4 regions of the Priestia sp. 40 genome follow, and region 3 is predicted to be linked to each of the others. Evidence: riboswitches for the same ligand, from Rfam matches in the RefSeq annotation. Region 3 holds a riboswitch; each other region holds the start of a gene.
What was found. Region 3 has a riboswitch for S-adenosylmethionine ahead of ACO1DI_RS24860 (hypothetical protein). Riboswitches for the same ligand answer to the same signal wherever they lie in the genome.

Region 1 (7,493 bases), on a different contig from region 3:
CGGAAAAAATAATAAATCCGTTCCGTTCTCTTTAATGTTCAAAGAGCTTGTGACGTACGCTGTTCCGTTTGTATTAGTTGGTTTAGCTATTCCTATCTATCAAAATATTGATACGTTTACGATTAACATGCTTTTTCAATCAATAGGATATGGACAAGCTAAGGCTGAAACGATTAACTCCGTCATTGGATTAGCGCAAATTTTGGTGATGGTGCCGGTATCGTTAGCGACTGCCTTCAGCATGTCGCTAATTCCGGGCATTACATCTTCTTTTGTGCAAAGAAATTTACGGGAAGTAAAAGGAAAGATTACAAAAACGCTGCAGCTGCTGTTGTTTTTTACTCTTCCTACTGCGGTAGGGCTTTGTTTATTGGGTAAGCCGGTATATATGATGATTTTTGGAGCGAAAAACAGTCCTGAAATCGGTGGAGTTGTTTTACAATGGTATGCGCCTGCTGCGATTCTTTTTGCTCTTTTTACCGTAACAGCCGCAATTCTCCAAGGAATTAGTCAACAAAAGAAGCTAATTTTAGGCTTGGGCTTAGGAATTGTTGTGAAGATAGTATTAAACGTACTGTTGGTTTCAAGCTTAAAAGAAATTGGACCGGTTGTCGCGACTTACGGAGGGTATGGTGTATCGGTTATATATAACTTCTATTTAATTGAAAAATCTATTTCTTACCGAGTTCAATCACTGGGACAAGCTGCGTTGACACCTGTTTTATTAGTAAGTGTGATGTCAGCCGCTGTGATTATCGGCAATTATACTTCTCACTATTTTTTAGAAAATAAGCTGTCTGCATCTTCACTTGCGATTAGCACATCTTGTATTTCAATTGCTTTAGGTGCTGCCGTGTATCTAGGACTTGGCGTAAAAACAAGTTTAGGGCAATCTGTTGTATTAAATAGAAGAAAAAGAATGTAAATGTAAAAAAGAGAAAGGTGTGTCAAAACGATTTTTACTAACCGTAGCGGCTGGAGGATGTATCATAATTTTCGGCGCGCTGCTGCTATTAAATTGGGAAAGAGTGTTTGGCGATTACCGTCCGATTCAAACAGCAACAGCTGTATTCAAGTTAGAGGTGGGAAGTCAAGGTGTAGCAGAGACTACGGATTCAGATGATGCTCTTCACTATATGGTGAAAAAAGGACATTTAGATGAATATATTCAACTGATGAATGAAAAAGGCTATGTGTTAAAAGAAAAAGATATTGATCATAACCGACTTGTTTTTAACGATGGGGAAGAGGATGAGCAAATTTACTACAAGCGCTTTGCAAGGAAGTATACGATGATTGATGGAGAAGGGTAAAGGCCTTCACTTAGAATTACTACATACTAAAATCATTAAAAGAAAACACCACCTTGCGAATAAAAGGTGGTGTTTTTTTGTTAGATTATCTCATCTTAGTTTTGCTCTTGCTACCCCTGTTACGACCATGCTCGTAATAAAAATAACTACGATTCCAATGTTGGTCGGGGTATCAAAAAATATTTTTGAAACGGCTAAAGCGATAATAAGCCCAATGGCTATGCCAGATAATTCTTTCATTAATTTCAACATTAACACCTCTTACCAATATCGCTAAGGAAAAGTCTAACATTATTGGTAAAGTGGTTTCAATTAATAACACATTAACCGAAGAAGCATAATAAAATTTATTTGCTACCGCTAAATCCTTTCGACAGTCAACAAATTCAGTATAAGCGCTTTGTGAAGAAGTATAGAATGATTCAAGAAATGAGGTAAAGGTTTTAACTTCTATTTTAGTAGACTAAAACCATATAATCCTATCTGTTTTTAAAGTTTTTTTGTATGAAAAAGAAAAATAATATTGACAATTATTAAAAAACTATTAATATTGACTATATTACATAAAACAAATAGCTATTGTTTTCCTTATCAAGAGAGGTGGAGGGACTGGCCCTGTGAAACCCGGCAACCGCTGTCTATGACAGAATGGTGCCAAATCCTTAAGAACAGTATGTTCTTGAAGATGAGGAAGAGACGTTTGGTTAACGAGCTCTTCCTTTATATAAAGGAAGAGCTTTTTTATATTATAGGGGGAGTAAGTTAAATGAAGAGATTTCTTATTTTAGCAGTTGCGCTTGTACTACTCGTAACTGGCTGTCAGTCAAAAAGCACAAAAAGCAGTGGAAGTGAAGAGAAAGGAAAGAAGCGAATTGCTCTTGTTTTGCCTGAAAAGATTGGAGTTAACCCGTTTTTTCAGCAAATGGATGAGGGAGCAAAACGCGCTGGGAAGAAGTATAACATTGATGTAAAGACAATTGAATCTACAGATCAAGCAGCCATTGAAAGTAATTTGCGTGCTGCCGTAGCAGAAAATTATGACTTGATTATTACATCTTCTTTTGAATCCGAAGATGCGTTGAAAAAAGTAGCTCAAGAAAATCCGCAGCGTCAATTTGCGATTATTGATACAGTGGTTGATTTACCAAATGTAAGAAGCGTTGTATTCCGTGAACAAGAAGCTTCATATTTATTAGGAGCAGCCGCAGGATTGATTACGAAAACGAATAAAGTAGGAATGGTTGCAGCTGATGATATTCCATTATTAAAAAAATGGACGGTAAGCTTTAAAGAAGGATTACAATCAACAAATCCCAAAGCAGAGTTTCTAGTAAATTATGTGGGAAGTTTCTCTGATCCAGCTAAAGCAAAAGAACTTGCTATTTTACAGGCTTCAAAAGGTGCTGATTTTATCGCTGGAGCATCAGCTGTAGGCGACTTGGGTGTATTTGAAGCAGCAAAAGAAAAAGGTTTTTATACGGCAGGCCAAGATATTGACCGTACGGAAGTAGATCCTGAGCATATCATTTTATCGCAGTTAAAAGGATCTGATGCGGCTGCTTATGAAACGGTAGAAGCACTCGCAAATGACAAATTTAAATCGGGCGTAGTGACATACGGCTTAAAAGAAAAAGGTGTTGGGTTAACGTATGTGACTCAAGACAGCAAGACACCTCTTAATGACTTTGTAGGACAAGATGTAATTGATCAATTAAAAGAAATTAAAGATTCGATTATTGATGGAAAAACAGTGGTAAAAGATCCGTTAGCAAAGTGAGTTGAGAAGAGAAGTCGAGTAAGGCTGGCTTCTCTTTCTTATTTTTGAAAAAAACCTAAAGGGAAAGGAGCAATGAATGGAATGAGTGAGCTGTTGCAGTTAACGAATTTGACGAAGAAATACGGTTCATTTTTAGCAAACGATAACGTGTCTCTTACGCTGAAAAAAGGGGAGGTTCACGCGCTGGTCGGAGAAAACGGTGCTGGTAAAACAACGTTGATGAGGATGCTTTACGGAATGGAAAAGCCGAGTTCAGGAAGTGTTCAGCTGCACGGGAAATCTGTTTTGTTTTCATCTCCTGCGGATGCGATTAAAAACGGAATAGGCATGGTGCATCAGCATTTTATGGTTTTTCCTCATTTTTCAGTGGCTGAAAATATTGTCTTGGGGCATGAGCCAAAGAAAGGTCTCTTTTTCAACAGAAAGCAGGCGAAAGCAGATGTACAGCAATTAACCCAAACTTATCAAATTTCAGTGGATGTTCATAAAAAAGTAAAGCATTGCTCAATTGGGGAACAGCAAAAGATTGAAATTTTAAAAGTGCTGTATCAAGGAGCAGAAATTATTATTTTAGACGAGCCTACCGCAGTTCTTACTCCTCATGAAGTAAAGGAACTATTAAAAACAATCCGGTTTTTGGCTTCTCAAGGAAAAAGCATCATTATTATTACACATAAGCTGCAAGAAGTGATGGAAGTAGCGGACCGAATTACAGTTCTTCGAAATGGTAAAGTAGCCGGCGTCACAAGTAAAGAAGATACCAATGCTCACCATTTAGCGAGACTAATGGTAGGGAGAGAATTAAAAGAGCGTCCTGCAAGAGTGCCATCACAAAGCACTTCTCATTTAAGCGTACAAAATCTCTTTTTAAAAGGAAAAGGACAAAAAAACGTGTTGCAAAATGTGTCTCTTCACGTTTCTGCAGGCGAAATTGTCGGTATTGCAGGGGTTTCAGGAAATGGGCAGTCAGAGCTGCTTCAAGCAATTGCTGGATTAGTAGAAACAGACACCGGAAGTATCAAACTTGGAGATGAAGATCTTACAGGGCGATCTGTGCGTGAAAGAAGAGAGGCAGGAATTGCTCATATTCCAGAAGACCGCTATATGTGGGGAGCCTCTAAAGACGATACGATCGAGGAAAATGCGCTGATGGGCTATCAGTATAAAGCTTCTTACTCGAAGATGGGCTGGCTGAAAAGAAAGATATTCAAGTCGAGCGTGGAGGAATGGATAAATGAATTTTCGATTAAAGCCACTTCATCTAAGCAAAAAGCAGGAGAACTGTCTGGGGGAAATCTGCAAAAATTAATTGTTGCAAGAGAGCTTGGCCAAAACACCTCTTTTCTACTTGCTGCCGAACCAACGCGAGGAGTGGATATTGGGGCAATGGAACGTATTCATGATGCCTTGATTCAAAAAAGGAATAATGGCTCTGCTATTTTACTTGTATCGTCTGAGCTGTCGGAGATTATCTCACTATCAGATCGAATTTTAGTGATGTACGAAGGCAGTATTGTCGGAGAGCTTACAAGAGAAGAAGCGACGGAAGAGAAACTAAGCATATTAATGGCAGGAGGAACGGTAGAAGGTGATACAGTTGCAGAAACTTCTTAAATCATTAATCCAACCGATTATTGCGGTCATTTTTGGCTTAGCGATAGGAGGCATTATTATCTTCTTAACAGGTGGTTCGGTTTTCCAAACATATACAGAGCTCTGGAATGGAGCGTTTGGTAATTTTTATTTCTTCACCACTACACTGGCTCGCGCTACGCCTATTCTGTTAATTGCGTTAGGTGTGGGATTTGCTTTTAGAGCAGGTGTGTTTAATTTAGGGGGAGAAGGACAAATGGTCGTTGGAGCGATTAGTGCAGCGATTGTTGCTTATTACCTGCCGGCTCCAGGGATAGTCAAGCTGATAGCAGCCATTGCCGCTGCTGTTGTGGCAGGAGGTTTGCTTTCCGTTTTAGCAGGATGGATGGAAGCCGCGTTTAAAATTCAGCTTGTCATTTCGACCCTTTTATTAAATTATATCGCTGTTTTATTTGCAAGTTATTTAGCAGGTCACCCTTTTCAAGATAAAACAGGCTCAGCTGCTCTCGCTCAGACGCCTATGATTGAGCAATCAGCATGGCTTGGAAAAGTGTTTCAAGGAATGCCTCTTCATGTCGGATTTATCATTGCTCTAGTGGGTGCGCTGCTGCTATGGACGGTGCTTCGCTACTCTGTGTTTGGCTATGAAGTAAACGCATCCGGGAAAAATCCGTTGTTCGGAGCGTATGGAGGCATTCATCAGGTAAAAGTCATGCTGTTTAGCATGTTTATTAGCGGAAGCTTGGCTGGATTAGCAGGAGGATTTGAAGTGCTTGGTTCACAGTACCGATTTGTAGACGGTGCGCTCACCGTTCCTGGATATGCATGGACTGGAGTGATGGCTGCTCTGTTAGCAAATTCAAATCCAATCGGCATTGTTTTTACGTCTCTTTTACTTGCCGCTTTGCAAACAGGAGCGATGGGGCTAGAGCGTAATACAGAAATTCCGTTAGAAATTGCGAGTATTATGCAAGCTGTTCTTATTCTATTTATCTCAGCGAAATTTACAAAGCAGTGGTGGAAAGCCAAAAAGAAAGGAGCTGATATTCGTGGAGCTGCTTGATTGGTCACTGTTAAATGCAACGCTGCGAATGGTTGCACCGATTTTATTAGCGGCGCTAGGCGGAATGCTTTGCGCGCGCGTGGGCATATTTAATGTAGGGCTAGAAGGTCTGATATTGATTGGGGCTTTTAGCGGAATTGCCGGTAACTATTATACTCACAATGTCTTTTTTGCGATCGTGATTGCGGCTGGAGCAAGCTTACTTTTTGCTTTGCTTTTTGGAATGATGGTCGTGGTGTTTAAAGCCAATGAAATTGTCGTTGGGGTGTCTATTAATTTTTTAGCACTGGGCTTAACGACATTTTTACTCCGGACTATTTTTCATACAAAAGGTGCCTATTACGATAAAAACATGCACGGGATAGGTACATGGGATATTCCTTTAATTAAAGACATACCTATAATCGGCGACATTGTTTCCGGGCAGTCACCGCTTGTCTATTTTGCTTTTTTAGCAGCTATTGCTTTTTATATCTTCTTTTATCGAACGATTTTTGGTTTTCGTCTTCTAGCAGTAGGCTACAATAAGGTAGCAGCAAGTACGCTTGGGTTGAAAGCAATAAGATATCAGCTGTTTGCGATTGCAGCATGCGGAATTCTGTGCGGGATCGCGGGAGCACAGCTTTCGTTAGGGCAAGTCACGATGTTCTCAGAAGGTATGACTTCAGGGCGTGGATTTATCGCACTTGTTGCGATGATGCTCGGTCAGTCTCATCCGCTCGGTATTTTAGCCTCAAGTATCCTTTTCGGCTTAATGGATGCCGTGAGCACACGACTGCAAGGCTTTTCAATACCGACCGAGTTTACCATGATGGTTCCGTATGTGCTGACATTAGCAGCGATGTTTTTCTTACGAGATAAAGGAGTCGAAACGAATCAAACAAGTCAGCAAAGTGCACGCTGACAAAAAAATAAAGAGGTGGTACCTATGAACAAAGCAGACCGTATTAAACGAATGAAAACACCAGAAATTGATCCAAAGTATGAAGGACGAGTGCCTCCGGGACAAGTAGTGACAGAGCGGTTTCCTATTTTGCATGAAGGCGACGTGCCGGAGTATAACTTAGAGGAGTGGACGCTTCGGGTGTTTGGATTGGTAGATAAGGAAGTGACCCTTTCCTATCAAGACATATTGGATATGCCGCAAACGACGGTGAAATGTGATATTCACTGCGTAACAAGATGGACAAGGCTTGACAATGAATTTACAGGCGTGTTGTTTACAGACTTTTTAAAAGCAATTGGCGTGGAGTTAAAAAGTGAATATATCATGCTGCACGGAGACAATGACTATACGTCAAACATTGAAGTAGAAGATTTGCTGAGAGACGATATTCTTCTTGCTCATTCCTTTAACGGAGAGCCGCTTACACCTAAGCATGGATATCCGCTGCGATTGGTTGTTCCGCACTTGTACTTTTGGAAAAGTGTTAAATGGCTTCGAGGCTTTGAAGTCATTGATGAAAATCATCCTGGCTTTTGGGAGCAAAACGGCTTTCATCTTAGAGGAGATCCATTTAAAGAAGAGCGTTTTTCTGGAGAAGATTTAGGTATTCCAGAAGATGAGTGGGTACATAAAGACTATGATTAATAAAAAATGCCTATGCTTGTGCATAGGCATTTTGTTAGCGCTGGCGGTTTAACTCCCACACAACGTGGCGAAGTTCAGGCAAAATCAGCTTGGTCATGGCTAGACGAACCGCACCGCTTGATCCTGGTGTAGAAAAAACGGCTTTTTCGTTAACCG
Region 2 (7,493 bases), on a different contig from region 3:
AACTCGTCACAAAATCCATAAAAAAAACATAAAAAAATTTTTTTCGACGTATAAAAATCATGCGAAATTGTCACTCTAAGAGTGAGGTGATGGAAATGTATAGGAAACAAATAGCCATCAGTTTTCTCATTTTTACCGCACTATGTATGAGTGGATTTGTGCTAAATAATCACTTGGAAATGAAAGAAGAAAACAGGATGCTAATCACTTCTAAAAGTGAAGCTGAAAATTCCATATCAATAGACTCTTCCCTGTTAAAAGCCTCTTATAAACCGAGACAATATGTAAAGATAGGTGAAATGAACTATATTGCACCATCCGGTAAGCAAATAAAAAACGATTGAAGACCACTCTTTAGTCGTTTTTTATTTGCTTATTATTTGCGTCATCGTGCATGAATTACGTTCTGTAATCAAAGAACATTAGTTGACTTCATAACGGAATTTATCGTTAAATAAAAGGGTACATACAATGATTGCAGTTTCAACAAACTATAATGATTGTGTCAAATTGTAAGTGGATTCACTTGAATTCAGCTAACAGTTTCGATAAAGTGGAAAATAAAGATATTTTAATGGAGGAACAGACTATGACACATGTTCGTTTTGATTATTCAAACGCGTTATCATTTTTTGGTGAACATGAACTTACATACTTACGTGATGCCGTGAAAGTAGCTCACCATTCAATTCATGAAAAAACAGGTGCTGGGAACGACTTTTTAGGATGGGTAGACCTTCCTACGGAGTATGACAAAGAAGAATTTGCACGCATTCAAAAAAGTGCAGAAAAAATTAAATCTGATTCAGATGTATTAATTGTTATTGGTATTGGAGGATCTTACTTAGGTGCTCGTGCTGCTATTGAAATGCTTCAGCATTCATTCTATAACACATTATCAAAAGAACAGCGTAAAACTCCGCAAGTTATTTTTGCTGGTAACAACATCAGCTCAACATACATGAAAGACTTAATGGATGTTTTACAGGATAAAGATTTCTCTATTAATGTTATTTCAAAATCTGGTACAACAACAGAACCGGCGATTGCTTTCCGTATCTTCCGTAAATTATTAGAAGAGAAATACGGCAAAGAAGAAGCACGCAAGCGTATTTATGCAACAACAGATAAAGCGCGCGGCGCATTAAAAACATTAGCGGACGAAGAAGGCTATGAAACATTTGTTATTCCAGATGATGTAGGCGGCCGTTATTCAGTATTAACAGCAGTTGGCTTATTGCCAATTGCCGCTGCAGGTCTTGATATCGAACAAATGATGAAAGGGGCAGCTGATGCTCAAGAAGCATTTTCATCATCAGAGCTAGAAGAAAACGCAGCTTATCAATATGCTGTAGCTCGTAATGTTCTTTATAATAAAGGAAAAACAATTGAAATGCTGATTAACTATGAGCCAGCTCTTCAATACTTTGCTGAGTGGTGGAAACAGTTATTTGGTGAAAGTGAAGGAAAAGACCAAAAAGGTATTTACCCTTCATCTGCTAACTTCTCAACGGATCTTCATTCTTTAGGTCAATATGTACAAGAAGGTCGTCGTGATATTTTTGAAACAATTGTACAAGTTCAAGATTCTCGTCATGAGCTAACAATTGAAGAAGATGCAGCGGACTTAGATGGACTAAATTACTTAGCTGGGGAAACAGTTGACTTTGTAAATAAAAAAGCGTTCCAAGGTACAATGCTTGCTCACACAGACGGAGGCGTTCCAAACTTAGTTGTAAACATTCCGGCGTTAGATGAGTATACGTTTGGATATGTTGTATACTTCTTCGAAAAAGCATGCGCAATCAGCGGCTATTTACTAGGAGTAAATCCGTTCGATCAGCCTGGAGTAGAAGCATATAAAGTAAATATGTTTGCTCTTCTTGGAAAACCTGGTTTTGAAGAGAAAAAAGCAGAATTAGAAAAGCGTTTGAAATAAATAAAAAGTTCACCTTCTTGTTAGAAGGTGAACTTTTTTGCTTTTGAGATAAAGGATAAAAAGCTGGAAAAAGGACATGTTAAAACAGAGGAGGGATAAGATGATTGAATTATCTTCAAGATTAGACGGCACATTATTCAAGCTTTATGAATTAGAAAAAACGCTTAAGCCGCTTGGGTATAACATTGGAGGAAATTGGGATTATGATCATGGTTCATTCGACTATAAGATGAACGATGAAGTCGGCTATCAGTTTTTACGTATCCCGTTTACAGCTACGAATGGAGAACTGGATTCTAAAGGAACAACCGTACAGATTGGTACGCCATTTTTACTTTCACATAAGTATCAAATTGGCCTAGATGACAATGTTCACAATGGAAACGTGGGTGCTTCATTTAATCAGTTTGCAGAACCCCAAGACGCAGACGCTTCATTTCCAGAAAAGTATATCAGCTTAGGAGAAGAGCTAATTAGAGAGGCAGAAGAGGCGCTGCTTCGGTAATTGAAGGGACTATTCTTTTCTTAAACTCTCTAATTTTTTTACAAAAATATGTTCGTACATGACCTGACTAATCAACTCGTTTGTTTTAATCATTTCATTTACCCCCAAATTTTGCGCATTTTGAATATGCTTTTTTGTTAACAGTTCAACGATGCTGTAAATAGAAGGGTTCAGTCCTTGCAGAGCGACTAGCGTAACAATAGTATTCATGTCTGCATATTCTTCTGTCTTATGCTGATCCGCAGTAATCAGCACTTTTTTTGCGTACCGAGCATTAGCAAGTTCTAATACCTCATAGTGAGAGGGACTTCCTTTAATAAAATGAACGCGATCACAGATCATGGGGTTTTTAGTCAAAGAGTCGTCGATAAGAACAATGTCTTCTTTATGAAATGCGTCGCGATAAGACTCTAACACGAGTTTGGCGCGCTCATTCCACCCCACAACGATGAAGTGATCTTTTCCATAAAACTTTAAATTTCCTTCCAGATAAGCGCTCTCGGCGGAAACAGCAATTTTAGAAAGCGTGACAAAATAAGTAGTAATAAATCCCGTTCCAATGAGGACTAAAATAATTGCAGCTAACCTTCCAATCGTAGTGGTGGGAGCAAAATCACCGTACCCTATAGTAGAGATTGTAATAATAACCCACCAAATTCCTTCAAACACATTCCCAAACGTTTGCGGCTCTAGGAAATGTATAAGCATGCCGAAAAGTAAAACAAGGCAGCCGATAATAAAAAGAAGCCGCACTAAAATAGAACGACGAAAAAGTCGAAATAATAGCCATTCCATCATAAAAATACCTCCAGTGATTAGTCATAGCCACAGTATGACCATTTTTCACTGAAGGTATAAGATATCTTTATCTTTTTACTTCGTAATATTCAATCCATTCTTTGTCTGGACCATAGAAAAATAAGTATCTTGCTCCATTTGGCAAAGTTACAATGTTTTCTTCCACAAATGAAACGCCTGCTGATTTTAAACGCTCAAACTCCTCTTCAATTCCATCTACTGCCAGCGCAAAATGATGAACTTTACCTTCATTAGGTAAGCTTGAGTTATACCCTTGAATTAACTCTACGATTACATTGCCTTCTAAACCTAGAAAAGCTAGCTTCAAAGACGGATCGGTATGTGGTAGTGTTTCGATGAGCTCTAATCCCACCTTTTGTGTATAGAACTCAATAGATTTTTCTATATCCTTTACTTGAACGCCTACATGTTCAAATTTTAAAATTGCCATATGCATCACCCGTATCTATAGTATGTAAAAACTATGAAATATATTAAAGAGAAAGGATATAGAAGTCAAGATAGGGCTGCTTATCAGGAAAGGGCTCTTAAATCATATTTTTGCTGGAGTGAATAGGGTAGAGGCTTCCATCAAGCGCAAACGAAATTTTGCCTGTTTCTTCAGATACAACTAAAATTAATGCATCCGATTTTTCTGACATTCCAATGGCTGCACGGTGACGTGTTCCCAATTTTTTGTTCGTTGAAATAATAGACGAGAGAGGTAAAACATTAGCAGCCGAAATAAGCTGATTATTTCTAATTAGGACAGCTCCGTCATGTAAGGGTGTTCCTGGATAGAACAGCGTCTCAACTAGCGTAGCGCTGACAGGAGCTTGAATAGGCATTCCTTTTTGAATAAGAGGATCTACATTTTGTTCCCGTTCAATGACAATTAAAGCGCCGTGACGTTTCTCAGAGAGGTTATGAATAGCTAAGGACAGAGCAGCATATTCAAATGTATAAGGCGATAAGTAATGACGCAAGTAATAAGAGGCGGCCGTAGCTTGAACATCTTGAAATAACCTTCTCATCTCCTCAAAATCACATAGGATACAATGATCACTCGTGTCTAAATGTTTAATTAAATTAGAGGCTTCAGTTGAAATCTGCTGTAAATATGTTCGTACATTATTTTTAATTGTATCGTCTAATTGAAAGGGTTGTCTCTCCATCTTATATAGCTCCTATCTGTCAGTCAGTGTTATCTGTAATGTGTGCTAATGTGGGTGAATTATCCGTAAAGCTTATAAATCCGCTATTAATTTTATAGAGAGATTTTGCGTTTTATTTAGCAAGAGAACATCAAAAGTTGGAGAAAAAAGAAAGCGTTTTATAAACTGATATGTTCACATTTGGGTTAAATTTACATATGTTGTTTTAAATAAAAGTATAGATATTTCTGTGAATTTAAAGTATAGTTTTCTTATCGGATATATGATTTTTAATGTTGACAAATATTCTAAATATGCTAAAATTTTTAAAAAATGCTTATCAAGAGTGGTGGAGGGATCTGGCCCGCTGAACCCCGGCAACCTGCTTAGCAAGGTGCTAATTCCAGCAAAGTGTGTATCATTTTGAAAGATAAGGTGAAAATTTATTGCCTACCCAGTCTTTCAATACGGAAGACTTTTTATTTTGATATAGCGCAAGCGATAATTTGAGAAGGGAAACCAATGACTGTAAACCCCGACTTAAAACAAATTTTTGAACACGCCGAAGCAAAGTAAGAATTAAATAGTTTCGCTGACTAGACACACTAGAGGCGGTTTTATCCAATTCTAGTGGGTAAAACCGTCTTTTTTTATTGGATAACGCGGATAACTAAGAATTGGAGTGGAGAAAATGGCAGACTTATATACGTACGAAAACTGGAGCGATACATTTCCAGAGTTCGACAGTAAAGATGAAACAAAAGGAGCCCTTTCAGCATTGCGGTGGGCGTATGATACCTACGGAGATTCAATTATTTATGCGTCAAGCTTTGGGATCGAAGGAATCGTGTTAATTGATTTAATTTCAAAAGTGAAAAAAGACGCTGAAATTGTCTTTTTAGATACAGGCGTTCATTTTAAAGAAACATATGAAGTGATTGATGCAATTAAAGAACGCTTCCCTGATTTACGTATTCATATGAAAAAGCCGGATTTAACTCTTGCAGAACAAGCTGAAAAACATGGAGATGAGCTTTGGAAGAGTCAGCCTAACTTATGCTGTCAAATTCGAAAAATCATTCCGCTAAGAGAATCCCTTGCTCCTTATGATGCGTGGATTTCCGGTTTGAGACGCGAGCAGTCTGAGTCTCGTGCCAACACGAATTATTTTAATAAAGATGAGAAATTCAAGAAGGTGAAAGTTTGTCCGTTAATTCATTGGTCATGGAAAGAAATTTGGCGCTATGTGTATAAGCATGATTTGCCGTACAACAAACTTCATGATCAAGGCTACCCAAGTATCGGCTGTGAGCCCTGTACCGCACCTGCCTATAATGTAGACGATTTACGTTCAGGAAGATGGGCGGGTACACAAAAAGTTGAGTGCGGATTACACGAATCTTAAATACGAAAGAGCTGAATAAATGATGCTTTTATATGTTGCCTTTATCATTGCGCTTTTTTTTGCAATGAATATTGGGGCAAGCGGTGCAGCAGCTGCTATGGGCGTTTCATACGGCTCCGGTGCAATTAAAAAGCGAAGAGTGGCCCTGTTCATCTGTGCTGTAGGAATTGTGCTCGGAGCTGTTACCGGAGGCGGTGAGGTGGTAAAAACCATCAGTTCAGGTATCATACCTGAAAAACTGCTGTCAGTAGAATTAGTTATTATCATTCTGGCTGCTGCAACGCTGTCACTCTTTTTCGCGAATTTGATTGGTATCCCTCTATCAACAAGTGAAGTAACAGTTGGCTCAGTTGTTGGAGTAGGAGTAGCTTATCAATCTCTGTATGTAGAAAAACTTTTAATTGTCATGTCTTTTTGGATTATTGTTCCGCTAGTTTCATTTGTCATTGCTTTTTTGATTGGGAAAGTGATAAAACGCAGAGCGCATAAAAAAGAAGCAGAGGGAAAGTGGAAAAGAGTTTTAACGATTTTAGTTATAGCGACGGGATTCTTTGAAGCCTTCTCAGCTGGAATGAATAATGTGGCAAATGCTGTCGGTCCTCTAGTAGGAGCTGGGTTAATGGATGCTACAACGGGTGTCATAGCAGGAGGATTGGCGGTGGCACTCGGAGCTCTTTTACTAGGAGGCCGAGTTATTGAAACAAACGGAAAAAAAATTACTCGCTATTCTGTAGGGGAAGGCTGCATTATTTCAGGTACTGGTGCTTCTCTTGTTACAGCAGCTTCACTGTTTGGTTTGCCAGTACCGCTTACACAGGTCACTACGTCTTCTATTATTGGGATAGGCGCAGCGAAAACGGGATTTACGAAAGAACAGCGCGAAGTGGTCATTCAAATGTTAAAGGTTTGGGTGGTATCCCCTGTATTTTCACTCGTAATCTCATATGTTCTTGTGAAATTAGTACTTGAAAGCGACTTATATTCATTTGTGGTGCTAGCTAGTGGCTGCATTGCCACAGCAGGTGTTCTAAGCTTAGCTAGAACGACTAGAAGAAAAAGAGCAAGCTTGCAGTCGGAAAAAGAAAAAATGACTGCGTGATTCAATTGCTTTTTATTATATTGTGTTAATTACTTAAGGAGGATTTTACAAAATGACAACAATTCAAGCACACGGTGGAGAATTAATTAATTTATATCAACCAACATATGACTACACTTCACTAACAAAAGAAATTGAAGTAGACAACATGGCTCTAAGTGATTTAGAACTAATTGGAATTGGTGCTTACAGCCCAATTACAGGGTTTTTAGGAGAAAAAGATTATCAATCAGTTGTTGAAAATATGCGTCTAGCAGATGGAACTGTATGGAGTATTCCTATTACTCTTCCCGTAACAGAAGAGCAAGCTAAAGAATTAAACATTGGCGACAAAGTAAAACTAGTTCAAAGCGGTGTGACATATGGTGTTCTAGAAGTTTCTGAGGTATATACGCCAAATAAAGAAAAAGAAGCGGAAAATGTGTACCGCACAGCAGAACTTGCCCACCCTGGTGTGAAGAAAATGATGGAACGCCCAAATGTATATGTAGCAGGTCCAATCGTACTTGTAGAACGTACACCTAAAACGCGTTTTGAAAAATATTACCTAGATCCAACTGAAACAAGAGCAGCATTTGAAGAACGCGGTTGGA
Region 3 (7,493 bases):
GTTCTATTTTATCATACGTCGCTACATAATTGCGGTTGAAAATTTGTCAAAAACAATGAAAGGGATTTCAAACGGTGATTTATCTGTAGATGTTGTTCCTTTGAAAGGGAAAAATGAGATTAGTACACTCATATCTTCATTTAATGAAATGATGACTCACATGAGAATGTTGCGTCAGAAAATAAGTAAAACAAAGAGCACGGTCAGTCATTCTTCAGAGCAATTGCTTGCAAGCATGGAGGAAACAAAAACAGCTGTGACAGAAGTTACGATGTCTATTCAAGAAATTGCTGCGGGTTCTGATAAGCAGTTGCTAAGTGTGGTTGAAACCGAGCAAGCTATGGTGGATATGGCAAAGCTGCTTCAGAAAATGACTAATCATTCTTCAAAGGTACAAAAATCGATGAACAGAGCCTCTGAACATGCTTCTACCGGAAATGTTGCGGTGAAAGAGGTGACGAATCAAATGAATAAAATCTATGAATCTGTTAAGATATCGACCAGTGAAGTGAAGGGGCTCGAAGATCGTTCTACAGAGATTGGACGAATTATTGACACGATTACAAGAATTGCTGAACAAACAAATCTTCTTGCACTTAATGCTGCTATTGAAGCTGCAAGGGCTGGAGAACATGGAAAAGGTTTTGCTGTAGTAGCAGGGGAAGTACGTAAGCTAGCGGAAGAATCTAAAACGTCCGCTATACAAATCAGTCATCTGTTAAAAGAAATTGAAGCGCAGGCAAAGCAGGCTTATCAAAACATGGAAGTGAATACGGAAGAAGTTACGCTCGGTATTTCCACTGTCGAAGATGTAACTGAACAGTTTTCCATAATCATGGAAGATGTCTTTGCTGCTCAAGAACAAATGAACAAAATGACAAAGGCAACAGGAGAGATTGATGGGTATTCATTCAAAGTAATGGAGTCTGTCATGGCCCTTTCGGAGGTAGCTAAACAAGCAGCTGCTTATGCTGAAGAAGTAGCTGCGGCTTCACAAGAGGAATTAGCATCTATAGAAGAACTTGTGCTGTTGGCAGCTAACTTAAAAGCTACGGTGAGCGAGTCCTAACATTTGTCTTGATATGTAACAAATACGCGCAGAAAACTGCGCGTATTTGTTTTATTTATACTTTTTATAGAAAACAATAAATAGAATTGACACGTTATAAAAGCAGTTGTATAGTGAGTACGCAAGGCGGCAGTCTGTCTTTTTTAATTCTTAGTAAACTTATAAGTTAAATGAAATATTTAAGCACTGCATAAGGAGACGAAGAGATGAAAAATGAATTCCGTTTGGCAACAAATGACGATGCAGATAACTTATTGAACTTAACTCTACAAGCATACAAGCCTATTCGAGAGCTAGGCATTCCTTTCTTAGCAGCTACTGCTGATCTTGCCCTCGTTAAGAAAAATATTTCTCAAAACCTTTGCTATGTGTACGAAGAAGAGAAAAGAATCGCTGCTACTGTATCTATACGAATGCCTTGGGGAGAACATCCAGGTCCGTTTGCTGTTCCGCATCTTTGGTGGTTTGCAGTAGACCCGTCGTTTGCCAGGAAAGGAGTTGGGTCTAAGCTGCTGCATCTAGTAGAGGAAGAGGTAATAAAAAATACGTTTAAATCACCAGGTGTGTCTTTAGGAACAGCAAAAGAACATCCTTGGTTAGTTGAGATGTATGAACGAAAAGGATATGTTCAAGCTAAAGAAAAGCACCTTGCAGAAGGTTATACGACCATATTTCTTTATAAAAAACTCAATGAGATACACTCTTTGTCGTAAAAGATAGAGAAGTGCTCCAAATTAAGACATGTGAAAGAGTGATAAATATGACAGATCAATTACTACTAAATAAGCTAATAGACATACGCCGTGAGCTGCACCGGTTTCCAGAGCTTTCAATGAAAGAATATGAAACAACTAAACGTATTAAAAAGTGGTTAAAGCACTTTGATATTTCTATAGCGGATGCGTTCCATTTAGACGTAGGAGCAGTAGCAGAAATTGTGGGAGGAAAGCCGGGACCTACTATCGCTATTCGAGCTGATATTGATGCGTTGCCAATTGAAGAAAAAACCAATCTGCCATTTGCATCTGAAGTGAACGGTGTTATGCACGCATGCGGACATGATTTTCATACGGCTTCTATAATCGGAGCAGCCATCCTTCTTAAAGAGCGTCAGCAGGAGCTTTGCGGTACGGTTCGATTTATCTTTCAGCCTGCCGAAGAAACGGCTTCTGGGGCAAAAATGCTAGTTGAAAAAGGTGTGCTCGAAGGAGTGGAAGCGATCTTTGGGATGCATAACAAACCGGATCTTCCTGTAGGAACCATTGGTATCAAACCAGGACCTTTAATGGCAAGTGTTGATCGTTTTGAAATTGACGTCAAAGGAGTAGGAGGTCACGCGGGTATTCCTGAAAAAACAATAGATCCGATTGCTGCTGCTGGTCAAATTGTTACTAGTTTACAAACCATTGTCAGCCGTAATCTCAGCCCATTTCAAAATGTTGTTGTCAGCATAACTCAAATCCATGGAGGGAGCTCGTGGAACGTCATTCCTGACAAAGTAACGCTTGAAGGAACGGTGCGTACCTTTCAAGAAGAAGCGAGAGAAAAAATACCGGCTCTTATGAAACGAACTGCTGAAGGGATTGGCGCAGCTTTCGGGGCTTCAGTAGACGTTAAATGGTATCCGTATCTTCCTGTAGTAAACAATGATGATAGGCTGGAAAAACTGGCTATTAAAGCCGCAGAGGATATTAGTTATCAAGTCGTAGCAGCTGAACAATCGCCTGGAGGAGAAGATTTTGCCGTATATCAGCAGCATGTACCAGGATTTTTTGTATGGATGGGTACAGCTGGAGAATATGAATGGCATCATCCTTCTTTTTCATTAAATGAAGAGGCATTACTTGTAGCAGCTTCTTATTTTGCTAATCTAAGCTTTCATTTTTTGAATTCATTCCATTACCCAAAAAATTAAAATATTTTCATTTTTCTATTTACGCGGATGGAATTGTTTGATAAAATAAATTTTAAATTAAAAAAGTTATCACGAGTGGACGAGAGATCTGGCTCTTTGACTCCACAGCAACCTACGAATGTAAGGTGCTCCTACCAGCAAAGCATGTGCTTTGGGTGATAAAACGGGTGAAAAACTCATTTTGCATCAAAGCAAAATGAGTTTTTTTATTTTTCTAAAAGGAGAGGGTTTTATGAGTCATACAGCAGTTGCAGCATATACAGGAGAGAAAGCATTAAAGGAAGCAGTGAAATTATTAGGAAAGCATTATCAAGTAGCTTATCGTGAATTAGAAACATTTTATGAAATTGTGGTCGAAAACCATGTTCGTACATATGCTGTAGGCATAGATATTAAAGATGTACAAAAAGCAAATGAACTAGAAATTTATTCATCATGCTGTTCCAAGCTTGAGCGAGTAGGCTGTCTTTTATAGAAGAAGTTTGCTCGCGCCTCTATTTTTTTAGTGTTTTTAAATAGAAAGCATGGTTTTTGACAAGCAAAGAATCTGGTGGGTATAATCAATACTCACTAGCTTTTAAAATTAATCATAAATTGTCGAAATTTTTACACAAATTGAAGGTTACATTCGAAATGAATTGTGGTATGTTATAAAACAAGAATATTTTATGAAAGGAGCATTGAAATGGAAATGTCTCTTGAACACGGAAACGATGCAGGAAGTGAACAGCTTATTGATCGTATCCTAGACTTTTTAGAAGATGACGCAAAGTAAAAAAAAGAGTGTGCGGTGCTATCCCTAGCCGCGCACTCTTTTTTTTATCATGTGCGTAAAGGCAGCGCCATACTATGATACATAGGGAGAGATTGAAAGGGTCTCTGTCAAAGGGATTGACGAATGGTTTTGTTTGATAGAAAATTTAGAAAAAGGAAAGAGATGAAGGGTATGTCGAACAAAACATCTTTGTATCAAACAAAAGAACAGTTAAAAAAACTTGTAAGCGAATTGGTTTCTATACCTAGCGTGACAGGAACGATGGCAGAAGTGGAAATGGCTGAATCGATAGCGTCGTATTTATTGAAGCTGCCTTACTTTCAAAAAAACGAGCAAGTCGAGCTTCATTCAACAGGAGACGGGCGGTCGATTGTCACAGCTTTTGTTCAAGGGAAAAATACGAACAAAACAGTTGTACTAGTAAGTCATTACGATGTAGTGGATGTACAAGATTATGGACAGTGGAAAAAGGATGCTTTTCACGCTGATACATTAACGAGTACTTTTTATAGCCACATGGAACAAGTTCCCGCGCACGTACAAAAAGATATGATAAAAGGAGACTGGCTTTTTGGCCGAGGAACGATGGACATGAAAGCAGGCATTGCCCTTCACATCAGTATGGTTGAACGAGCATGCAACGGAGAGTTTGACGGAAACATCCTGCTGCTGTCGGTACCGGATGAAGAAGTAAATTCGCTTGGGATGAGAAAAGCAGTCCCTGTTCTTTTAGAACTTGCCCGCAAACATCAGCTGGATTTTTCTCTCATGCTAAATGCAGAACCAGTGTTCAGCCGCTATCCTGGTGATCAAACGAACTATGTGTACTCAGGATCGATTGGGAAGATCATGCCAAGCTTTTTGTGTTATGGAAAAGAAACTCATGTAGGGGAACCGCTAGCTGGTTTAAATGCTAATTTACTAGCTTCTTATTTAACAAAAGAAATAGAATTAAACGTTGATTTTTGCGAAAAAGTAAGAGATGAAACGAGTCCACCTCCTACGGTGCTGGTACAAAAAGATTTAAAAGAAGAGTATTCCGTTCAAGTTCCTCACTCTGCCGTTGTATTATTTAATTTATTTATGTTAAACCGCTCTCTTAAAGAAGTAACAGATCTGCTGTTGAAATCGGCTGACAAAGCGGCTTTGAATGTGAACAAACATTATAATAAAGCCGCTAGGCAGTACGCTGCGGGAATGGAGGGTTCATCTCTTGACGTGAACGTATGGACGTATGAAGAACTTTATACTCATGCAGTCAAACAGCACGGTGAAAAATATGTGCAAGAAATGGAAGCAGCACTTTTGGCACAAGAGGATGATGACAGAAATAAAACCATTAAATTAGTAAACTCTTTAGCTGGTTTATGTAAAGAAGCAGCTCCGATGATGGTCTTATTTTTTACGCCGCCTTTTTACCCGGCCGTTTGTTCACATGATGATCCCTTTGTACAAGGGATTTTGTCAAACGTACAGGCAACTGCTAAAGAGAAATTCCAAGTGGAGCTAGTTGAACAAAGTTATTTTGGTGGAATTTCGGATTTAAGCTATGCCAGCCTGCAGCATCCGCTTCATACATTTAACACGTTAGTAGCCAATATGCCGCTATGGAATAAAGGGTATCATATCCCGCTAGAAGAGCTAGAGGAGCTGAAGATGCCGGTGCTGAATATTGGACCGCTGGGAAGAGATGCCCATCAATGGACCGAAAGATTAGACGTTCAGTATTCCTTTGAAATTTTGCCTCATTTCATTTATCAAGCTATAAAAGAAGCACAGAAATAAACATCCGCCCGCGGATGTTTATTTGTTGAATTTAAAAGAAGCTCCTTGTACGGTAAATTGTTGCGGTGTTAGAGCGTGATCCAATTCAACCAAAAATGGACGCTCTCCAACTTTTTTTAATGTATCATGGACAACACCTTGTGTTCCGCTGCAAAAAATAAGGTTTCCTCCATTGATATATAGTTTTTGACAACGTGCATCAAGTAAAGAGTCTTTGTAGCTTTCGCCAGACTGAACGTCCAGCAGTTTCATCCACTTGCTGATGGATTCTTCGAGGTTATGTACAGCACAGTAAATATTTTTCAGCTGCATCTGACCAGATTGGTGGGAAGAAAGAGCCGCTAGCTTTGGCTTGCGTTTTTCTTCTGGTTCACCCCATTCAATAAAAAAAGGAAGAGGCAGGGAATCGTGGTCAGCTTCAATAAAACACATTTTCCATTGAAGTCTTTCTCCATCATTGGTTTGACGAGAACCCGCTACAGGACCTTTTACAGTGACGTTCTTGCTTTCCAGCTCTTTTATCAGCAATTCCATATCATCTGTACGGAATGCAAATCGACCAAAATGACCAATCGGTGTATGTTCGTTAACAAGCTGCTGAATAAGGTCATTACCTGTAACATTTTGAGCTAACGCGATATCTCTAAGCCCAAGCCATTCAATATAGCTGAGGTTAAAATAAGCCAACGTGTTAAAAGTGCCCCATCTTTCATGGATGCCCCCTTTAACGACGTTTATTCCGTATTCGTTTAGTTCTTTCTGAGCTTTGATAGGATCAGGTGAAAAATGAACAAGGTGATCAAAAGATAAGTGCATGGATAGGCCTCCTCTTAAGAGAGATTCTTTCCCATTATTATACTTTGTTTTCTTTTTTAAGAAGAGTAAAACGAATGATTATGTAAAATAAAATCTATAAAAAAGCAAGCCGCGTATAGTTTAAACTCGACTTGCTTTAGATTTATTTAGCGGCGACAGCCATGCCCTTTAAAGCAGCAGCCAAATGATTTATTAAACCATGGATATGAGCAGCAAGGTGAACCGCAGCGACAGCGGCGACGGCTAGAACGACGAGTAGAACGGCGAGTAGAACGGCGAGTAGAACGGCGAGTAGAACGACGAGTAGAACGGCGAGTAGAACGACGAGTAGAACGGCGAGTAGAACGGCGAGTAGAACGACGAGTAGAACGGCGAGTAGTGCGGCGAGTAGTGCGGCGAGTAGTGCGGCGAGTAGTGCGGCGAGTAGAACGGCGGCGTGAGCGTCTGTGGCGTGCAGTTGGCTCTTGGTACATAAATGTTTCAAGCTCAGTAGAAGCAATCGCTTCTGTTGCTTCTCTAATTCTTTCAGCAGTGATATGCATATAAACACCTCCTGGCTAATTCGGTACATAATACAATATGTACAAGGAAGGCGTTTGGATATAGTGAAAACATGGAATTTGTCTAAATTTGTGAAAGAAATGGAGTGGTTTTCATGCTTCAAATCCTCGAACATCAAAGAGTGGATATCGCTCTTCAAATAGTAGCTTTGCAAATAGAAGCTTATCAAGAAGAAGCAAGGCTCATTGGTTTTTCAGACATTCCTCAGCTTACAGAAAGCAAAGAAGATATTATAAAAAGCAAGGAAGTGTTTATCGGAGAAATGATTGAACGTAAGCTAGCTGGCGTGCTGTCGTTTGAAAAAGAAAATGAGCGATTAACGATTTGCCGCCTTGTTGTGCGTCCTCAGTACTTTCGAAAAGGGGTGGGCAGCCGTCTTTTGGCGTATGTACTTCAAAGATATTCAGAATGTGAGTGTATGGTGTCTACAGCCGAGCGAAATACACCTGCCATTAAGTTATACGAAGCTCATCAGTTTTCCATTATAAAACGTACTGCAGCTGCTGATAATCTTGTGTTAGTAACGATGAAAAGAGATTGAGACATAGCTAAATTAATCCAAAGACTAACAA
Region 4 (7,493 bases), on a different contig from region 3:
TTTCTTGCAGCGCTTCTGTCATTTTTTGTTGAATATATTTTCGGTTTTTAGTTGGGTTTCCAAACGCAATATCAAGTTGCAAACACGTAATTTTTACACTCACTTTATCATCCGTCCTTTTTTAGTAGTTGAAAAAAATGACTTTACAAGTTGAGTATTACAATATATTATTTGTGACTAGAATTTCAAGAATTTTTTGAGAAGGTGTGCGATGATGAAACAATTTGAGCAATCGGAACTATTGAAAAGTTTACCAAAACAATTTTTTGCATCACTTGTAGGCAAGGTAGGAAAAGTAATGGCCCAAGGGCACGACGTTATTAACTTAGGGCAGGGAAATCCTGATCAGCCTACTCCTTCACATATTGTAGAAACACTGCAAAAAGCAAGTGCTAATCCTATGCATCATAAATATTCTCCATTTCGGGGGCATCAGTTTTTGAAAGAGGCCGTTGCGACTTTTTATAAGCGAGAATACGGGGTTGATGTGGATCCCGAAAAAGAAGTAGCTATTTTGTTTGGCGGGAAGGGTGGACTTGTTGAAATCCCGCAGTGCTTATTAAACCCTGGAGATACAGTGCTGGTTCCGGATCCTGGATATCCTGATTACTGGTCTGGAGTAGAGCTTGCAAAAGCCAAGATGGAAGTGATGCCGCTCACGGCTGAAAATCATTTTCTACCCGTATACGAAGAGATAAGTGAAAGTGCTAAAGAACAGGCAAAGCTCATGTTTTTAAACTATCCGAATAATCCTACTGGTGCAGTGGCAACGGCAGAATTTTTTGAAAACACCGTGGCGTTTGCTGCCAAGCACGATATTTGTGTGGTACACGACTTTGCCTACGGAGCAATTGGATTTGATGGTAAAAAGCCAATCAGCTTTTTACAGACTCCTGGTGCAAAAGAGACGGGAATTGAAATTTATACTCTTTCTAAAACGTATAACATGGCGGGATGGCGAGTTGGATTTGCTGTAGGAAATGAAAGTGTAGTAGAAGCTATTAATCTTCTTCAAGATCATATGTATGTCAGTCTCTTTGGGGCGATTCAAGAGGCAGCCGCCGCAGCTCTGTTAGAATCTCAACAATGTGTGAATGATTTAGTTAAGCGCTATGAATCTAGACGCAATACATTTATTCAAGGGCTTCAAGAAATTGGTTGGAACGTTACAACTCCAGCGGGCTCCTTTTTTGCATGGCTAAAAGTTCCTGGAGGATATACTTCTGAACAATTTTCAGATTTACTTCTTGAAAAAGCCCACGTTGTAGTGGCACCTGGAGTAGGATTCGGAACATATGGTGAAGGCTATGTGCGCGTAGGACTGCTGACGGATGAAGAGCGCATGAGAGAAGCTGTATCTCGAATAAAAAAATTAAATTTATTTTAAAAACGCATTGACAATCCTTTTTGAGTTGGCTTAATATGTAAGAAGTTAACGAGATTAATAACCGATAAATCCTAGCGGTATTTTTTATTTAGTATATAATCTACGAATTCAATTTAAATAAATAGCAACTTTCTTATTAAGAGTAGGTGGAGGGACTAGCCCGATGAAGCCCGGCAACCGACTTAACGCATGTTAAGCACGGTGCTAATTCTTGCAGCAGCAGCTGAGAGATAAGAAGAGCAACGAAAGCCTCTTCTTAATCACAGAAGAGGTTTTTTTATTAACGATATTAAACAGCAAGGGAGTTTTTAGCATAATGAGTGAAATCGTTGCAAGCTACTTACTACATGACAATAAAGGAAATTTTCATAAAAAAGCGGAAGGAATCGCTTTAGGACTAACCATCGGCTCATGGACAGATCTGCCGCTTTTAGATCAGCAGCAGCTTCAAAAGCATAAAGGGCGCGTCGTATCCGTAACTGAGCTTCAAGATTGCGAACGTGTTAACGGATACTTAGGCGGAGAGGTTAAGCAGGCTATTGTCAAAATTGCTTATCCAACTGCCAATTTTTCAAGAGATTTACCGGCTATTTTAGTTACGGTTTTCGGAAAACTATCACTTGATGGAAAAGTGAAATTATTAGACTTGGATTTTCCTGATGAATTATTAGCTGAATTCCCAGGACCGCGCTTTGGAATAGAAGGTATCCGAGAGAAACTAGGCGTTTATGACCGTCCGCTTGTGATGAGTATTTTTAAAGGCGTGATTGGAAGAGATATGACGTACTTAACAACTCAGCTGCGTGAGCAAGCGCTTGGCGGAGTGGATTTGGTTAAAGACGACGAGATTTTGTTTGATAATGAACGAACACCTTTTGAAGCTCGCGTTACAGAAGGGAAAAAAGTACTGAATGAAGTATACGAAAAAACGGGACACCGCACGCTGTATGCTGTTAATTTAACGGGACGAACGTTTGAATTAAAAGAAAAAGCGAGAAAAGCAGCTGAGCTAGGAGCCGATGCTCTTTTATTCAACGTATTTGCTTACGGATTAGACGTACTGCAGGCACTTCGAGAAGATGATGAAATTAACTTGCCGATTATGGCTCACCCAGCTGTTAGCGGAGCGCTTACGCCATCAGAGTTTTACGGTTTTTCAAATTCATTACTTCTTGGAAAGCTATTACGCTTAGCCGGAGCAGATTTTTCGCTATTTCCATCACCATACGGAAGCGTAGCGCTTTCTCTTGAAGACACGACAGGCATTGCCTACGAATTAACGCGTCCTGTGTACAAATATAAGCAGACTTTCCCGGTTCCTTCAGCAGGAATTCATCCTGGAATGGTACCGCAGCTTGTGAAGGACTTTGGAATCGACAGCATTATTAATGCAGGAGGCGGAGTTCACGGTCATCCAGACGGCGCTATCGGAGGAGGAAAAGCATTCCGTGCGGCGATAGATGCAGCACTCTCTCATCAAACACTAGCCGAAAAAGCTGAAGAATCAAAAGAGTTGCAAAAAGCTTTGCAACTATGGGGAACAGTAGAGGTGAAAGCATGACATCGTTAAAAATCTTTTGTGACTTTGATGGAACAATCACAAATAGCGATAACATTATTGCTATTATGAAACAATTTGCTCCTCCGGAGTGGGAAAGTATTAAAGACGACGTGCTAGCACAGCGCGTTTCTATTCAAGAAGGAGTAGGGCAAATGTTTGCCTTACTCCCCGTGGAATTAAAGGAAGATATTATTTCTTATATTTTAAGGACGTCTGCTATTCGAGATGGATTTGATGATTTTATTGCCTATACAAAAGAGCATCATATTCCGCTTTATATTGTAAGCGGAGGAATTGACTTTTTTGTAAAACCGCTTTTGGGAAATCGAGTTGCAGAGGAAATGCTCTACTGCAACGGATCTGATTTTTCTGGTGAGCATATTTCCATTACGTGGCCTCATACATGTGATAAACAGTGTACAAATGACTGCGGCTGCTGTAAGCCAACGATTATTCGCAATTTTGCAGATGAAAGAGATCATACGGTTGTTATTGGCGATTCAATTACGGATTTGCAGGCTGCCAAATTAGCTGACACTGTCATTGCACGTGACTTTTTAATTGAAAAATGCGAAGAGCTATCTCTACCGTATCGTCCTTTTTCTACTTTTTATGATGTCATTCATCATTTACAAGAATTAACAGAAGAGGTGAAAGCATGAGTATCATGGCTCAGCAAAGGTTGCATGAGCTTGCAGATATAAAAGATGAGTTGGCAGAACGCGATTGGTTCTTCGGTACAAGCGGAAACTTAGCAATTAAAGTGGACCAAAATCCGACAACTTTCTTTGTATCAGCAAGTGGAAAAGACAAAAGAAAACGTACAAATGAAGATTTTTTATTAGTTGATCAACATGGAAAACCTGCAGAAGAAACGCATTTAAAGCCTTCTGCTGAAACGCTTTTACACGTTAAGATTTACGAGTTAACGAATGCTGGGTGCAGTCTTCATGTACATACAATCGACAACAACGTGATCTCTGAACTGTACGGAGATGAAGGGCTTATTTCATTCAAAGGCCAAGAAATTATTAAGGCACTGGGTATTTGGGAGGAAGATGCGGAAATTACTGTTCCGATTATTCCGAATTACTCGGATATTCCGACACTAGCAGAAGAGTTTTCTCACCATATAAAAGGCGATCAAGGCGCGATTTTAATTCGTAACCACGGGATTACGGTATGGGGGAAAAATGCGTTTGAAACAAAAAAAGCGCTAGAAGCCTATGAATTTCTATTTAGCTACCATGTGAAATTACTATCACTTAAAGGCATTAAGCCAAAGGTGCATTTATAAAAGGAGGAAACAACAATGGCGCAAATTCGCTTACATGTAAACAATAAAAGAATTGAAACTCAAGAGGAAGTATCAGCTTTTCTGGCAAACAATGAAGTTATTTATGAAAATTGGGACATTACAAAACTTCCAGAAAATCTTCGTGAAAAATATGATTTAACTGATGAAGAAAAAACAGAAATTTTAAACGCTTTTGGTGAGGATATTAAAGATATTTCTGAACGCCGCGGCTATAAAGCGCAAGATGTTATCTCGCTATCGGAATCTACACCAAATATTGATGAATTGTTAAAAAACTTTCAGCGCAAGCATATTCATACAGATGACGAAGTTCGCTTTATTGTAAGCGGTCATGGAATCTTTGTGATTCAAGGAAAAGACGGCGAATTTTTTGATGTTGAATTAGAGCCGGGCGATTTAATTTCAGTACCAGAAAACATTCTTCATTACTTTACATTAATGGAAGATCGTAAAGTAGTCGCTGTCCGAATTTTCGTGACAACTGAAGGATGGGTACCTATTTACGCATAACAACTACTTGTAAAGCATAGGTCATGATCACCCCGCTTTTACATCTAAAAGCGGGGTATTCTTTGGATTATTATAAAACTAACTATTTTTATATGAATAATAAGTTTAATGGGAGGAACACCATGAAAAAGAGTAAAAAAATGCTGTGGCCACTTACTTTGCTCGTGCTTCTAGTTTTTGCGCTGGCTGCCTGCACGAAAGAACAGCCAAGTCTAAACGAGAAAGCACAGGCAGCTCCAGAGCAGCAAGCGGCTTCTGCTAAGCCTGTACAGCAAGAAGGAAAAAAGGTTACGAAAGATACAAAAATTGCGCTTATTTCTGAATTTACATCAGGCACTCACGCTGCTCAGTACATAACAGGTGTGACAAAAGCGGCTAAAAAAGCAGGAGTACAGCTATCCGTTTCTGATTCAAACAATGATCAATCTAAAATGGCGGCTTATTTAGACACGGCTATTAACCAAAATGTTGACGGCATTATGATTGACCACGGCCGGGCTGAAACCCTTGAACCTGGCGTGAAGCGCGCGATTGCAAAAGGAATTCCCGTTATTGCAACAGACGTAGAATTAAAAGTAGAAGGCGTTACAACCATTGATCAAGACGATTATATGCTTGCGCTGCAGGGTCTGAAACAAATGATGCAGGACATTAATGGAAAAGGAAATATTGTATATGCATTTGTTGGAGGCTTTGCACCGATGGAAAAGCGCGACAGCATTTATAAAATTATGATGAATCGCTATCCAGATGTAAAACAAATTGCCACGTTCGGAAGCGCAACGGACAACACCTCTCTAGACACCCAAAATAAAATGGCAGCCGTATTGAAGCAGTATCCAAATAAAGGAGACATTGCAGCTGTTTGGGCGCCATGGGACGAATTTGCAAAAGGAGTCACAAGAGCGATTAAAGAAGCAGGACGAGACGAGATTAAAGTATACGGAGTAGACTTATCTGATGAAGATCTGCAAATGATGCAGGCAAAAAACAGCCCCTGGAAAGCGTCTGCTGCCGTAAATCCAGCTTCAGTAGGAGAAAAGCAAGTTGATCTGCTTCTTAAAAAGATTTCCGGTCAAGAGATTCCTCGTTATTATTCCTTTGATCCGGTTTTAGTCAAACAAACTGACTTGCCTAATCAAACGATTAATATGGATCAGCTTAGTCAGTACGTAGAAGAATGGGGCAAAAAAGAGTAGAAGTGGAGGGACAGACATGACGAACGAGCTTTCAATGAAGAACATTACAAAAAACTTTGGTTCTTTTCAAGCGCTGAACAAAGTTGATTTTACTGTTCAAAAAGGGGAAATTCATGCTTTATTGGGAGCCAATGGTGCCGGTAAAAGTACGTTGATGAAAATATTGTGCGGAGCTTACGACGAGTACGAGGGAAAGATCTACAAAGACGGAGGAGAAATCTCTATTTCTTCTCCTAAAGAAGCGAAGAGTCACGGCATCGGCATTGTACACCAAGAAGTCGATGTAGCGCTGATTCCTTCGCTGTCAGTAGCTGAAAACATTGTGTTAGACGTACAGGCTTCTAATAAAAGTAAGGCATTTGTAAACTGGAAATCTATTTATAAGAAAGCGGAAGAAGCTCTTTCTTTACTTGGTTCTTCTTTATCCGTTAAAAAAAATGTCGTTGATCTAACTCTATCAGAAAAACAGCAGGTGCTTATTGCACGTGCAATTGTACAGAATGTTGATTATTTAATTTTGGATGAACCAACCGCACCTCTTAGTGTGGAAGAGACGAAACAATTGTTTTCTGTGATGAGAGAGCTGAAGAAAAGCGGAGTAGGCATTATTTATATTTCACATCGCCTTCAAGAAGTGGTTGATATTTGCGACCGCTTAACGGTTTTAAAGGACGGACGCTATGTAGCTACAAAAGAAACTTCACATACATCAATTGAAAACGTGATTACGCTTATGCTAGGAACGTCTTCTGTAAAGCAGTGGGTCAAAAAATCAATAGAAGTTGGAAACGAACTTTTACACGTAGAAGCATTATCTCTTCCAGGGCGTCTTTCGAATATCTCTTTTCATGTAAAAGAAGGAGAGGTAGTCGGTATTGCAGGGCTTGTGGGAGCAGGAAAAACGGAGCTTTGCCGAAGTCTATTTGGTTTAGAGCAATATGTGAGCGGCAGCGTTCGGTTAAAAGGCAAGAAATTAAAGTTGAATAAGCAGCCGTATTATTATATTGCACAAGGTCTTTCTCTTGTTCCTGAAGAACGAAGAAAAGAAGGGATTTTTGTTCATGAATCGATTGCGGATAACTTAGTTTTGCCAAGTCTGTCCCGCTTTACAAATTATTCGTTTCTAAAGCGAGGAAAGATCAAAGAAAAAGCGCAGAAAACGACTGGGCAAGTTGGCGTAAAGTCTCATTCTATCGAGCAGTCAGTTGGAACGTTAAGCGGTGGAAATCAGCAGAAAGTAGCAATCGGAAAATGGCTTGTTACGGACTCTGACGTACTGTTGTTCGATGAGCCAACTAAAGGGGTCGATGTAGGCTCCAAGCGAGAGATATTTGATTTAATTACAAATCTTGTGTCACAGCAAAAAGGAGTTGTTTATGCAACCTGTGAATTCGAGGAGCTGCTAGGGGTAGCGGATCGAATTTATGTTATGTACAACGGAAAAATCGTGAAAGAATTATCCAAAAAAGAAGCAACTAGTGAAAAATTATTTTATTATACAGCAGGAGGAGTAAAAGG

Region 1: another riboswitch for S-adenosylmethionine. It lies ahead of ACO1DI_RS03520 (BMP family lipoprotein); the one in region 3 lies ahead of ACO1DI_RS24860 (hypothetical protein).
Region 2: another riboswitch for S-adenosylmethionine. It lies ahead of ACO1DI_RS09320 (phosphoadenylyl-sulfate reductase); the one in region 3 lies ahead of ACO1DI_RS24860 (hypothetical protein).
Region 4: another riboswitch for S-adenosylmethionine. It lies ahead of mtnW (2,3-diketo-5-methylthiopentyl-1-phosphate enolase); the one in region 3 lies ahead of ACO1DI_RS24860 (hypothetical protein).

Annotation. Positions count from the first base shown of each region.
Region 1 covers NZ_JBMPZA010000005.1:470,641-478,133, reverse strand. Annotated here, with positions in the region: gene ACO1DI_RS03535 (putative polysaccharide biosynthesis protein) at 1-925, shown strand, start outside; gene ACO1DI_RS03530 (hypothetical protein) at 945-1,313, shown strand; gene ACO1DI_RS03525 (hypothetical protein) at 1,404-1,565, opposite strand; SAM riboswitch class I at 1,899-2,005, shown strand; gene ACO1DI_RS03520 (BMP family lipoprotein) at 2,080-3,090, shown strand; gene ACO1DI_RS03515 (ABC transporter ATP-binding protein) at 3,172-4,704, shown strand; gene ACO1DI_RS03510 (ABC transporter permease) at 4,679-5,746, shown strand; gene ACO1DI_RS03505 (ABC transporter permease) at 5,733-6,650, shown strand; gene ACO1DI_RS03500 (sulfite oxidase-like oxidoreductase) at 6,675-7,337, shown strand; gene ACO1DI_RS03495 (MogA/MoaB family molybdenum cofactor biosynthesis protein) at 7,372-7,493, opposite strand, start outside.
Region 2 covers NZ_JBMPZA010000005.1:1,582,713-1,590,205, reverse strand. Annotated here, with positions in the region: gene ACO1DI_RS09350 (hypothetical protein) at 147-344, shown strand; gene ACO1DI_RS09345 (glucose-6-phosphate isomerase) at 590-1,939, shown strand; gene ACO1DI_RS09340 (YugN-like family protein) at 2,040-2,444, shown strand; gene ACO1DI_RS09335 (potassium channel family protein) at 2,454-3,242, opposite strand; gene ACO1DI_RS09330 (VOC family protein) at 3,310-3,693, opposite strand; gene cdaS (sporulation-specific diadenylate cyclase CdaS) at 3,791-4,417, opposite strand; SAM riboswitch class I at 4,731-4,833, shown strand; gene ACO1DI_RS09320 (phosphoadenylyl-sulfate reductase) at 5,088-5,801, shown strand; gene ACO1DI_RS09315 (inorganic phosphate transporter) at 5,821-6,900, shown strand; gene sat (sulfate adenylyltransferase) at 6,953-7,493, shown strand, end outside.
Region 3 covers NZ_JBMPZA010000025.1:17,664-25,156, reverse strand. Annotated here, with positions in the region: gene ACO1DI_RS24875 (methyl-accepting chemotaxis protein) at 1-1,069, shown strand, start outside; gene ACO1DI_RS24870 (GNAT family N-acetyltransferase) at 1,276-1,782, shown strand; gene ACO1DI_RS24865 (amidohydrolase) at 1,830-2,984, shown strand; SAM riboswitch class I at 3,048-3,149, shown strand; gene ACO1DI_RS24860 (hypothetical protein) at 3,217-3,459, shown strand; gene ACO1DI_RS24855 (M20/M25/M40 family metallo-hydrolase) at 3,931-5,544, shown strand; gene ACO1DI_RS24850 (VOC family protein) at 5,563-6,360, opposite strand; gene ACO1DI_RS24845 (CotG/ExsB N-terminal domain-containing protein) at 6,507-6,902, opposite strand; gene ACO1DI_RS24840 (GNAT family N-acetyltransferase) at 7,016-7,462, shown strand.
Region 4 covers NZ_JBMPZA010000017.1:304,431-311,923, reverse strand. Annotated here, with positions in the region: gene ACO1DI_RS21320 (carbon-nitrogen family hydrolase) at 1-103, opposite strand, end outside; gene ACO1DI_RS21315 (pyridoxal phosphate-dependent aminotransferase) at 215-1,387, shown strand; SAM riboswitch class I at 1,518-1,624, shown strand; gene mtnW (2,3-diketo-5-methylthiopentyl-1-phosphate enolase) at 1,704-2,948, shown strand; gene ACO1DI_RS21305 (2-hydroxy-3-keto-5-methylthiopentenyl-1-phosphate phosphatase) at 2,945-3,610, shown strand; gene ACO1DI_RS21300 (methylthioribulose 1-phosphate dehydratase) at 3,607-4,245, shown strand; gene ACO1DI_RS21295 (1,2-dihydroxy-3-keto-5-methylthiopentene dioxygenase) at 4,261-4,776, shown strand; gene ACO1DI_RS21290 (sugar ABC transporter substrate-binding protein) at 4,899-5,975, shown strand; gene ACO1DI_RS21285 (sugar ABC transporter ATP-binding protein) at 5,992-7,493, shown strand, end outside.